DNA from 2 places in the Salinicoccus siamensis genome. Region 2 is predicted to be linked to the other one. Evidence: predicted binding sites of a transcription regulator. Region 2 holds the regulator's gene; the other holds the start of a gene.

Region 1 (4,578 bases), 980 kb from region 2:
CGGGATATCGGTCTGCACCAATTCTTCATAGACCGTTCCAACTCGACGGATCAGTATAAAGATCACATGAGGGCTAAGCTTGACCGCATGATTCAATATAATCGCACAAGCAAATGTCTGAGCAGCTTCATCATCAAATATTTTAATGAAGATGAATATGTGGTCGAGTGTGGCCAATGTTCAAACTGCAGGGAGAAGGGGCGCACATATGACATGACAGCTGAAGCCAAGCTTGTCATGCAGGCTGTGTCACAAAATGCTGTGAGGATGACTAAAGAACAGACCATACAAGTGTTGAGAGGGGAAATGGCAGAAAACGTGATTGCCTTCCAGCTAGATGAATCAGCTGCTTTCGGTACCATGGCGCACTATTTGACGAGTGAGCTCAATCATATATTGGAAGAGCTCATCTACAGGGGCTATCTCCATATGGAGGCAGGTGGACTCGAACTCGCTGAGAGGAGCAAGGTAGTCCTGGAAGGCGAACGCACCCTCTACACCATGCCTTTCAGGAAACACTTCAATGAAAAAGTCGATATCAGTACCACATCTTCGCCGAATGAAATTCTTTTTGCCAAGCTTGCAGAAACGAGGTATCATCTTGCTGAAAAGCATGGCGTCCGGGAAGAAGACATATTTACGGATAATATACTGCGGGAGTTTGCCAAAAAAACGCCACAGTCCAAGCAGGACATGGTAAATATACATCGTGTGGGCAATTACAAGCTCAAGCACTACTGCCCCGATTTTCTTGAAACAATCAACAGCTATAAACGCCAGATGCAAGAGGCGAAATAAATAAGCCGGCCCATTGGCCGGCTGTTTCTTGTCATATTTTAGAATGTTTCGGCGGTCTGTTCTTCATGAACATGTAGTAGCTTGCCCCGAAGATGATGATGTAGCCGACTATGGAGAGCATATCCGGCACCTCTTTGAAGAAGATGATGCTGAAGATTGCAGTATACAGGATAGTGGAATAGAAGAAAATCGAAATTTCACGTGCCGGGGCATAACTATAGGCGATGGTAAGACCAAATTGGCCAAGCGCAGCGAATATACCTGCCGATACGAGCAGCCAAAACTGCACAGTGGTCATTGGTTCAAAATTCCATATGAAGAACGGGAGCAGGGCGACCGAAGAAAAGAATGAAAAATAAAATACTACAGTGTAGAATTTTTCCCGGCTGCCAAGGACACGAAGAACAGTATAGGCTCCTGCAGCAGATAGAGCACCGAGCACAGCAATCAGAGCATATACCGTCTCGCTTGAGAGGGAAGGCTTGATTATAAAAACAGCTCCAGCAAAAGCGATGATGATGGAGGTCATCTGATATCTGCGTATATATTCCTTCAGGAAGATCGCACAGAGAATGATGGTGAAGAACGGACTCAGCTTGTTGAGTATATCCGCATCACTAAGCACCATCTTATCGATGGCAAAGAAGTTCAGCAGAACTCCAAGCAGTCCAAACGACGATCTGAGGAGCAGAAGCCCCTGGTTCCTCCCATGACCAAAAAGTCTTTCTTTGTAGTACAATGCAAAGGGCAAGGCGACGAGCATCGCCACAAAGTTTCTGAAAAATGCTTTTTGGGCAGTAGGCAAGTCACCGCTATATTTTACAAAAAGAGCCATCAGACTGAATCCAAGTGAAGAAATAAGCAAGGCAATGATGCCTTTTACGGTATTGTTCATTATTATGCCAACTCCATCTTTATATTTTATTTCAAGGTTTTACATTCTGGAATTTTACACAAAAAAATTTAGAAGAATTTCCGATATAGTATAACATACTTATGGTGCACCTTTGGAGTTGTCAAGGTGATATTATGCGCAATGAAATTCCTTTTAATGCCATTGTAAATTAAATGCCAATATGGCATCATAGGATATGTCATACGTATATATTGTGTACCGAATAATACTAAGACACAATATATAGTGTTTAACTTAAACACTAAACGTGTAAAATTATAATGATGCAGGATGGATGAAGACGAACTCCAGTTCGTCCGCTCCGTTTTTACGATAGCATGGAAAAGGAGGGGTGGCATGATCATTGCATTCTATTCGATGACTGGAAACGTCAGACGCTTCATCAACGGTTCTGGAATTGCTGAAGACTATGATACTTATGAGATACGTGCTTCAAACAAAGATGAACGCATACATGAGCCATTTATATTGGTAACCAGCACCTATGGTTTCGGGGGAGTGCCGAACGAGGTGAAAGCCTTCCTTGAAGTCAACAACGACCTTATGATGGCAGTCGCATCCAGCGGCAACCGCAACTGGGGCGAGAATTTTGCGCGTGCAGGTGAAGATATAAGTGAAAATTACAATGTTCCATTGCTGATGAAGTTTGAACTGCACGGAACCCAAAAAGATAGGGAAGAATTCTTTGGAAAGGCAGGAGCTATATATGAAAGTTATGGACGATCAGAAATTCAATCATATTGAGTTGAACAACGAAGTGACGAAGCGCGATGAAACGGGCTTTTACCAATTGTATAAGGACCAGGAAGCACTTGAAGTGTTCATGGAGGAAGTGAAGGCTAACACCATTCATTTCGATTCTGAATTGGAACGGATGCATTATTTGGTGGACAATGACTTCTACTACGATCTGTTCCAGGAGTACACAGATGAAGATGTACTTGAAATCGTAGCATACGCAGACAGTGTTCCATTCAAGTTTAAAAGCTATATGGCTGCCAGCAAGTTTTTCAAAGACTATACAATGAAGACAAATGATAAAAAATATTATCTTGAAGATTATAAACAGCATGTGGTAATCGTCAGCCTCTACTTGGCTAAAGGAGATAAGGAGCGTGCGAAACGTTTCATCCTCTCGATGATCGAACAGCGCTATCAACCGGCAACGCCGACCTTCCTGAACGCAGGCCGGGCCAGACGCGGAGAAATGGTTTCTTGTTTCCTGCTTGAAGTCGACGATAGCCTGAACTCAATCAACTATATCGATTCAACGGCAAAACAGTTATCTAAAATAGGGGGCGGGGTTGCGATCAACCTTTCCAAACTTCGGGCACGCGGCGAAGCGATCAAAGGCATCGAAGGCGTCGCTAAAGGGGTGCTCCCTGTAGCTAAATCACTGGAGAATGGGTTTGGCTATGCAGATCAGCTGGGACAAAGACCTGGGGCCGGTGCCGTCTATCTCAATATCTTCCATTATGATCTTCCTGAATTCCTGGACACGAAAAAAGTGAACGCTGATGAAGATCTGCGTTTGGCTACGATTTCAACAGGCCTTGTAATCCCATCCAAGTTCTTTGATCTTGCTAAGGATAACCAGCCGTTCTATCTGTTCGCGCCTCATACGGTAGAACGTGAATACGGTCAATCACTGGACGACATGAACCTTGATGAGATGTATGAGGATCTGGTGGCTAATGACAACGTCAAAAAACGCAAACTGGATGCCCGCGACATGCTCAATACAATCGCACAGACACAACTCCAGTCGGGTTATCCATATATCATGTTTAAAGATAACGCCAACAAAGTGCACCCGCTTAAGGATATCGGACAGATAAAAATCAGTAACCTATGCACTGAGATTTTCCAGCTGCAGGAAACGTCTACAATCAATGATTATGGTACAGATGATGAGATCCGCAGAGATATTTCATGTAACTTAGGTTCCTTGAACATCGCGAATGTGATGGAGTCCGGAAAAGTACGGGAATCAGTCCATGATGGCATTGAAGCACTGACTGTAGTGAGTGACTCTACGGCCATCGCCAATGCGCCAGGTGTCAAAAAGGCGAATGACGAATTGCATTCCGTTGGTCTTGGAGCAATGAACCTACATGGCTACCTCGCTAAAAACAAGATCAATTATGAGTCTGCGGAAGCAAGGGATTTTGCGAATGTCTTCTTCATGCTGCTTAACTTCTATTCCCTCGAAAAATCAATGATGATTGCGAAGGAACGCAAAAAGACATTCAAAGGTTTCGAAAAATCCGAGTATGCGAACGGTGCCTATTTCGAACGCTACATCAACGATGTTGTGGAACCTGAATTTGATAAAGTGGCAGAACTTTTCACTGATATCCATATCCCGACGCAACAGGATTGGGCGGCGCTCCGCGATGAGGTTGTAGAACATGGTCTGTTCCATGCCTATCGTCTTGCGATTGCCCCGACCCAGAGCATTTCATATGTCCAGAATGCAACGAGCTCAGTCATGCCGATTGTAGATTCAATCGAGCGCCGTACTTACGGTAATTCTGAAACATTCTACCCAATGCCATTCCTGTCTCCGGAAACCATGTGGTACTACAAGAGTGCATTCAATACCGACCAGATGAAGCTGATTGACATGATTGCTACAATCCAGCAGCATATCGACCAGGGCATCAGTACGATCCTATATGTAAACTCAGACATCTCGACTAGAGAATTGGCCAGACTTTATATATATGCACACCACAAAGGATTGAAATCCCTGTACTACACAAGGAATAAACTGCTCAGTGTCGAAGAGTGCACCAGCTGTTCAATATAAGAGAGCAAGGATAAAGGAGTCATTAAAATGATTGCAGTTAACTGGAACAAAG
Region 2 (4,578 bases):
TCTATCTGCGTCATGTTTTCCATCCTTTCATCATCATAGTCTCACCAGAAAAAAATCGTCCCTCTACTAATAGAGGGACGATTGACACCGCGGTACCACCCTGATTCACGAGATTTAACTCGCCTTCAGCCGGAGATAACAGCCCGCGCCGTCCGGGTTTTAGCCCGACATATATCAAGGGAGTATCTCAATCGTTCCATTATGCATGTTTCAGCATTTCATGCACTCTCTTTGAATGAATACGAAAAAGCATTGTCCTTGGCGTTTAACTGATGGAATTATATATTGATTATACTGAAGGCCGAGTCAATTATCAAGCATCAACCGTTTCTATAGTTTCTGCCTTCGAGCTGTACTTCTTCACATAATGAGCGCAACCGCTCCGTCATCCTTCGGGCTTTAGTCTCCTCCACACCGTTTTCCTTCGTCCGGCTATAACGGTACTCCAGTTCTTCCATCGAATAGTTTGAACTGATGAACGTCGGGAGACCTTCGACCATGCGGTAGTGAAGCAGGCTCGTAATGACTTCATCCCTCACCCAAGGGGTCACATCTTCGGCTCCTAAATCATCAAGCATCAGCACTTGAGCCGTTTTCAGCGTCTTAAACTTGATATCTGTCGTCCCATCTTTGAAACCTGATTTGAGATCCCGGATGATTTCAGGTACATAGGCGATTATCGAAGAGACCGACTGTTCCTTCAATTCATTGGCGATGCATCCCAACATATAGGATTTGCCGATGCCGAAACTGCCATGTATATAAAGCCCTTTCGTTTTTTCTCCATCGATTATCTTCTTGCTTGCTGAAATTGCCTTTTTGATGATTTCCTGCCTGTTGGAGTCCCCATCCAGGAAAACCGTATCGAATGTCGCATCTTTAACATCTTTAGGTACATGATAGGATTCGATCATCTTTTCCTTTTCCCGGAAGCGGTCTTCTTTGATTTTTGTAGGACAAGGGGAATAGATTACATGTATCCGCCCATCCCTTACATCTATAGAAGGTACATAACCTTGTGGATGGTTCACACACCCACTCAGCGAGCCGCATTTCTCACAGGCTAAAGATTGTTCGGCGTAACGTTTCAATTGAAGCAGATCATTTTTAATCATTGAACGCGTAATCTCATGCTCACTGTTTTCAATCAGTTCTATAATGCGCGGATGCTTGATGAGCGATTCATAAAGGCGCTCATTATTCTCCTGCAGTTTCTTTGAGTTTTTTAAAAATTGGTTTATGGGTTCCATTAAGATCACCTGGATTTTCTGAATTCATCTATCATTCTTTGTAGCTCGGGATCATCCTTTGCTGTCTTCTGGACAGATGACGCTTTTTTCCCGCTATCGGTGTGCACGTCGCTCTTCTGTTTAGCGGATGATTTATCCATCCATGCAGGTTTCTTTTCACCTTGGCGTTCTCTGCGCCCGCCTTTTTTCGGGTTGCGTTGCTTTCTGTATTCCATTATCGATTCATAGGCTTCCTTAGCCGAACGTATCCCCTTCTCCTCCCAGTCCCTTGCAATTTTCATTGTATACGGGTAGTTCAAGTCTCCGTCCTTCTGCTGATAAACATACTCAAGAAGTAGGTTTATGACACCGCCTGGCAGACTTGTACGGGCGATTATGTCGGTGACGAGCTTCACATCATTGTCGCTTGGCCGCTGGCCGCGTATATCATTCAGCCGGTCTAGGGGGTTAATGGTTTCGAGTTGTTCTATATATGGTTCCTTACCGGTGTTATCTTCAGCCGCCTGTTGCGCCGGACCATCAAATTTAGGAATCTTGCCCTTGTTCTCTTTCTGATAGTATTTCCTCGCTTCATACTTCAACTGTTCTTTATCTATTCCCGCATATTGTGTTGTAGATGACAACAATATTTGTTTTATGTCATAGGCATTGAAATTGAATAGGATACTCAATTTAACGATGAGCATCCGTATTTCCTTCGTAAAGAACGCACGGTCGATACGTGTCCCTTTCAGATGTGTAAAGAGCACATCAAAGTCAAAATCTTCTAGGTCGACTTGCGGTCCTACAGATTCGTTTTCCTTGCTGAAAGTTTCAGTGGGCACTTCGAAACCTTCACCACTCCCTGTGTGGAACACTTCGGTGAACTTGCGTGTTACTTCGGTGAAGTTTTCTGGCATCGGCGGATATTGGAGGCGCCCCTTCTTTCTATTGAAAGCCACAGAACCCACTTGGCCATAGAGATAGAGGCTAAGCATCGGATCTTTGAAGAAGGCATCTGGTGTAAGCGGCAACAACAGCTCGTATATGAAGCGATCTTCATGGGGGGTATTGGACACGAACGTACGGATAAGTCCAATCGCTTCAAGCTTCTCGAGTATGCTTGAGAAGCTTGAAAGCGGCATGTTCAATTCATCCATTATCTCTCTGTGGAGCCTGGTTTCAAGTTTGCTGTAATGGTTTGAAGATTCCTGAAGGTAGATATATGACATGGCCGCTTCCTGGCCAATCAGGGGGAGATACAGTTCATTTATGATGTTCAGATGGGACTTTTCGAACGGTGACGGCATATAAACGATGAACTCGGTATTTGGTTTTAGTCTTTCATTGAAGTTCATTATCGTCACTGCCTTTAGCCAGATGCTTCAAGGTCTCCATGAGCTGGTCGATGTCCTTGAACTCCTTATAGACCGAAGCGAACCTTACATATGCCACTTGATCCAAGGTAATCAGCGCTTTCATGACATGTTCTCCGATATCATTGCTCGAAACTTCCGATTTATTTAAATTCCTGAGGTCCAACTCTATCTGGGCTGCTGTCTTCTCCAACGTCTCATAGGGGATTGGACGCTTTTCACATGCACGGAGCAATCCATCCATCAGTTTCTCCCGGCTGAAGACTTCCCTGTTTCCATCTTTTTTGACTACGACCAGCGGTGATAATTCCATACGTTCAAACGTCGTGAACCTAAAACCGCACTCTTCGCATTCCCTACGCCGGCGTATCGCAGACAGTTCATCGGTATGCCTGGAATCGACCACCCTCGAACTTGTATGATGACAATTCGGGCATTTCACTGTGACCACCTCTTCCTACCCAGTTTGATATACCATTATAATACATTGACCATAAAAAAAGAAGAAACTCTCGTTTCTTCTTTTCTTTCTATAGATTTTCAGCAATTTTTTCAGCGAATTCCACCACTCGGGTCGAATAACCCCATTCGTTGTCATACCATGCCAGGACTTTGACTTTGTTGTCGTCCATGACCATCGTCAACGAACCGTCTATAATCGAACTTCTGCTGTCAGTGTTAAAATCACTGGACACCAGCGGTTCATAAGTGACACCCATGATACCGGATAGCGCACCATCAGCGTGTTTCTCGAATGTTTCATTGAGTGCATCCTTTGTCACAGGTTTTTTCAGATCAACCACCAGATCGACAAGCGAGACGTTCGAGACAGGCACTCTCAATGCCAAGCCATGGAGTTTGCCGTTCAATTGGGGGAGAACCTCACCCAAGGCTTTTGCTGCTCCAGTCGAAGTCGGTATGATGTTGTCTGCACAAGAACGTGCCCGTCTAAGGTCTTTATGCGGGTTATCGATGTTCTTCTGATCGTTTGTGTAGGCATGGACAGTCGTCATCAAACCATTTTCGATGCCATACTCCTCATCCAGCACTTTGGCGACTGGCGCCAGACAGTTTGTCGTACACGATGCATTGGAGAATACATCATATTTATCTATATCGAATTCTTCATCATTTACCCCAAGAACTACAGTTTGCACATCTCCGCCTTTGGCTGGTGCAGTCAGCAATACTTTTTTGGCCCCTGCTTTAACATGGGCCGCTGCTTTGTCACCATGGTTGAAGGCACCTGTCGCTTCAATGACAATATCCACACCCAAGTCTCCCCATGGCAGTTTTTCCGGATTTCTTTCTGTCGTGATCAGAATTTCTTTACCATCCATGACCAGCTTGTCTCCATTGCCTTCTATCTGCTTTCCGAATTTCCCATGTGTGGTGTCGTAGTTGAGGAGATGAGCCAGTGTTTCGGCAGGATAGCTGGCGTTCACCGCTACGAGCTCCAATTCATCCGAAGCGGCAACGATGCGAAATACCATTCTTCCAATTCTTCCCAAACCATTGATTGCTACTTTTTTCATGACGATTGCCCCTTTATGCTATACTTTTCACTGATTAGTATAACATATTGAAAGCGTGTTTAAAGGTGTAATCTGCATAAAATGTTCACTTTTCAATCTTGTCTAGAAAGCTTTGAATCTGGCCCCTCAATTCCTGAATAGAGCCACTATTCTGAAACACGACGTCGCTTCTATCGCGCTTATCCGATAGCGGCATTTGACTTCTGATTCTTGACACCGCCTCTTCTTCTGTAAAGCCGTCTCTGTCCATCAACCGCTTTTTTTGCGTTTCCTCATCGACATAGACTGTTGCAGTCAAGTCGCATTGTTCATCCAACTCATTTTCGAATAGGAGCGGGATATCCAAAAATACATGGCTCTCCCGGCTCAATCGTTCTTTATCCTCATTCATCATGCGTCTCACTTCAGGATGGACCAGACCATTCAATATTTGCCGCT

What was found. Region 2 encodes NrdR, which represses ribonucleotide reductase genes. Its sites were predicted from a motif close to AACACNATATATNGTGTT; they were not measured.
Region 1: a site for NrdR is predicted at 1,927-1,944, ahead of nrdI (class Ib ribonucleoside-diphosphate reductase assembly flavoprotein NrdI). Genes of this name have one in related genera too.

Annotation. Positions count from the first base shown of each region.
Region 1 covers NZ_AP043765.1:1,936,028-1,940,605, reverse strand. Annotated here, with positions in the region: gene recQ (DNA helicase RecQ) at 1-798, shown strand, start outside; gene ACZ5LF_RS09935 (DMT family transporter) at 830-1,693, opposite strand; gene nrdI (class Ib ribonucleoside-diphosphate reductase assembly flavoprotein NrdI) at 2,051-2,458, shown strand; gene nrdE (class 1b ribonucleoside-diphosphate reductase subunit alpha) at 2,421-4,526, shown strand; gene nrdF (class 1b ribonucleoside-diphosphate reductase subunit beta) at 4,554-4,578, shown strand, end outside.
Region 2 covers NZ_AP043765.1:960,151-964,728, reverse strand. Annotated here, with positions in the region: gene thrS (threonine--tRNA ligase) at 1-14, opposite strand, end outside; gene dnaI (primosomal protein DnaI) at 321-1,250, opposite strand; gene ACZ5LF_RS05025 (replication initiation and membrane attachment family protein) at 1,256-2,587, opposite strand; gene nrdR (transcriptional regulator NrdR) at 2,574-3,047, opposite strand; gene ACZ5LF_RS05015 (glyceraldehyde-3-phosphate dehydrogenase) at 3,136-4,140, opposite strand; gene coaE (dephospho-CoA kinase) at 4,226-4,578, opposite strand, start outside.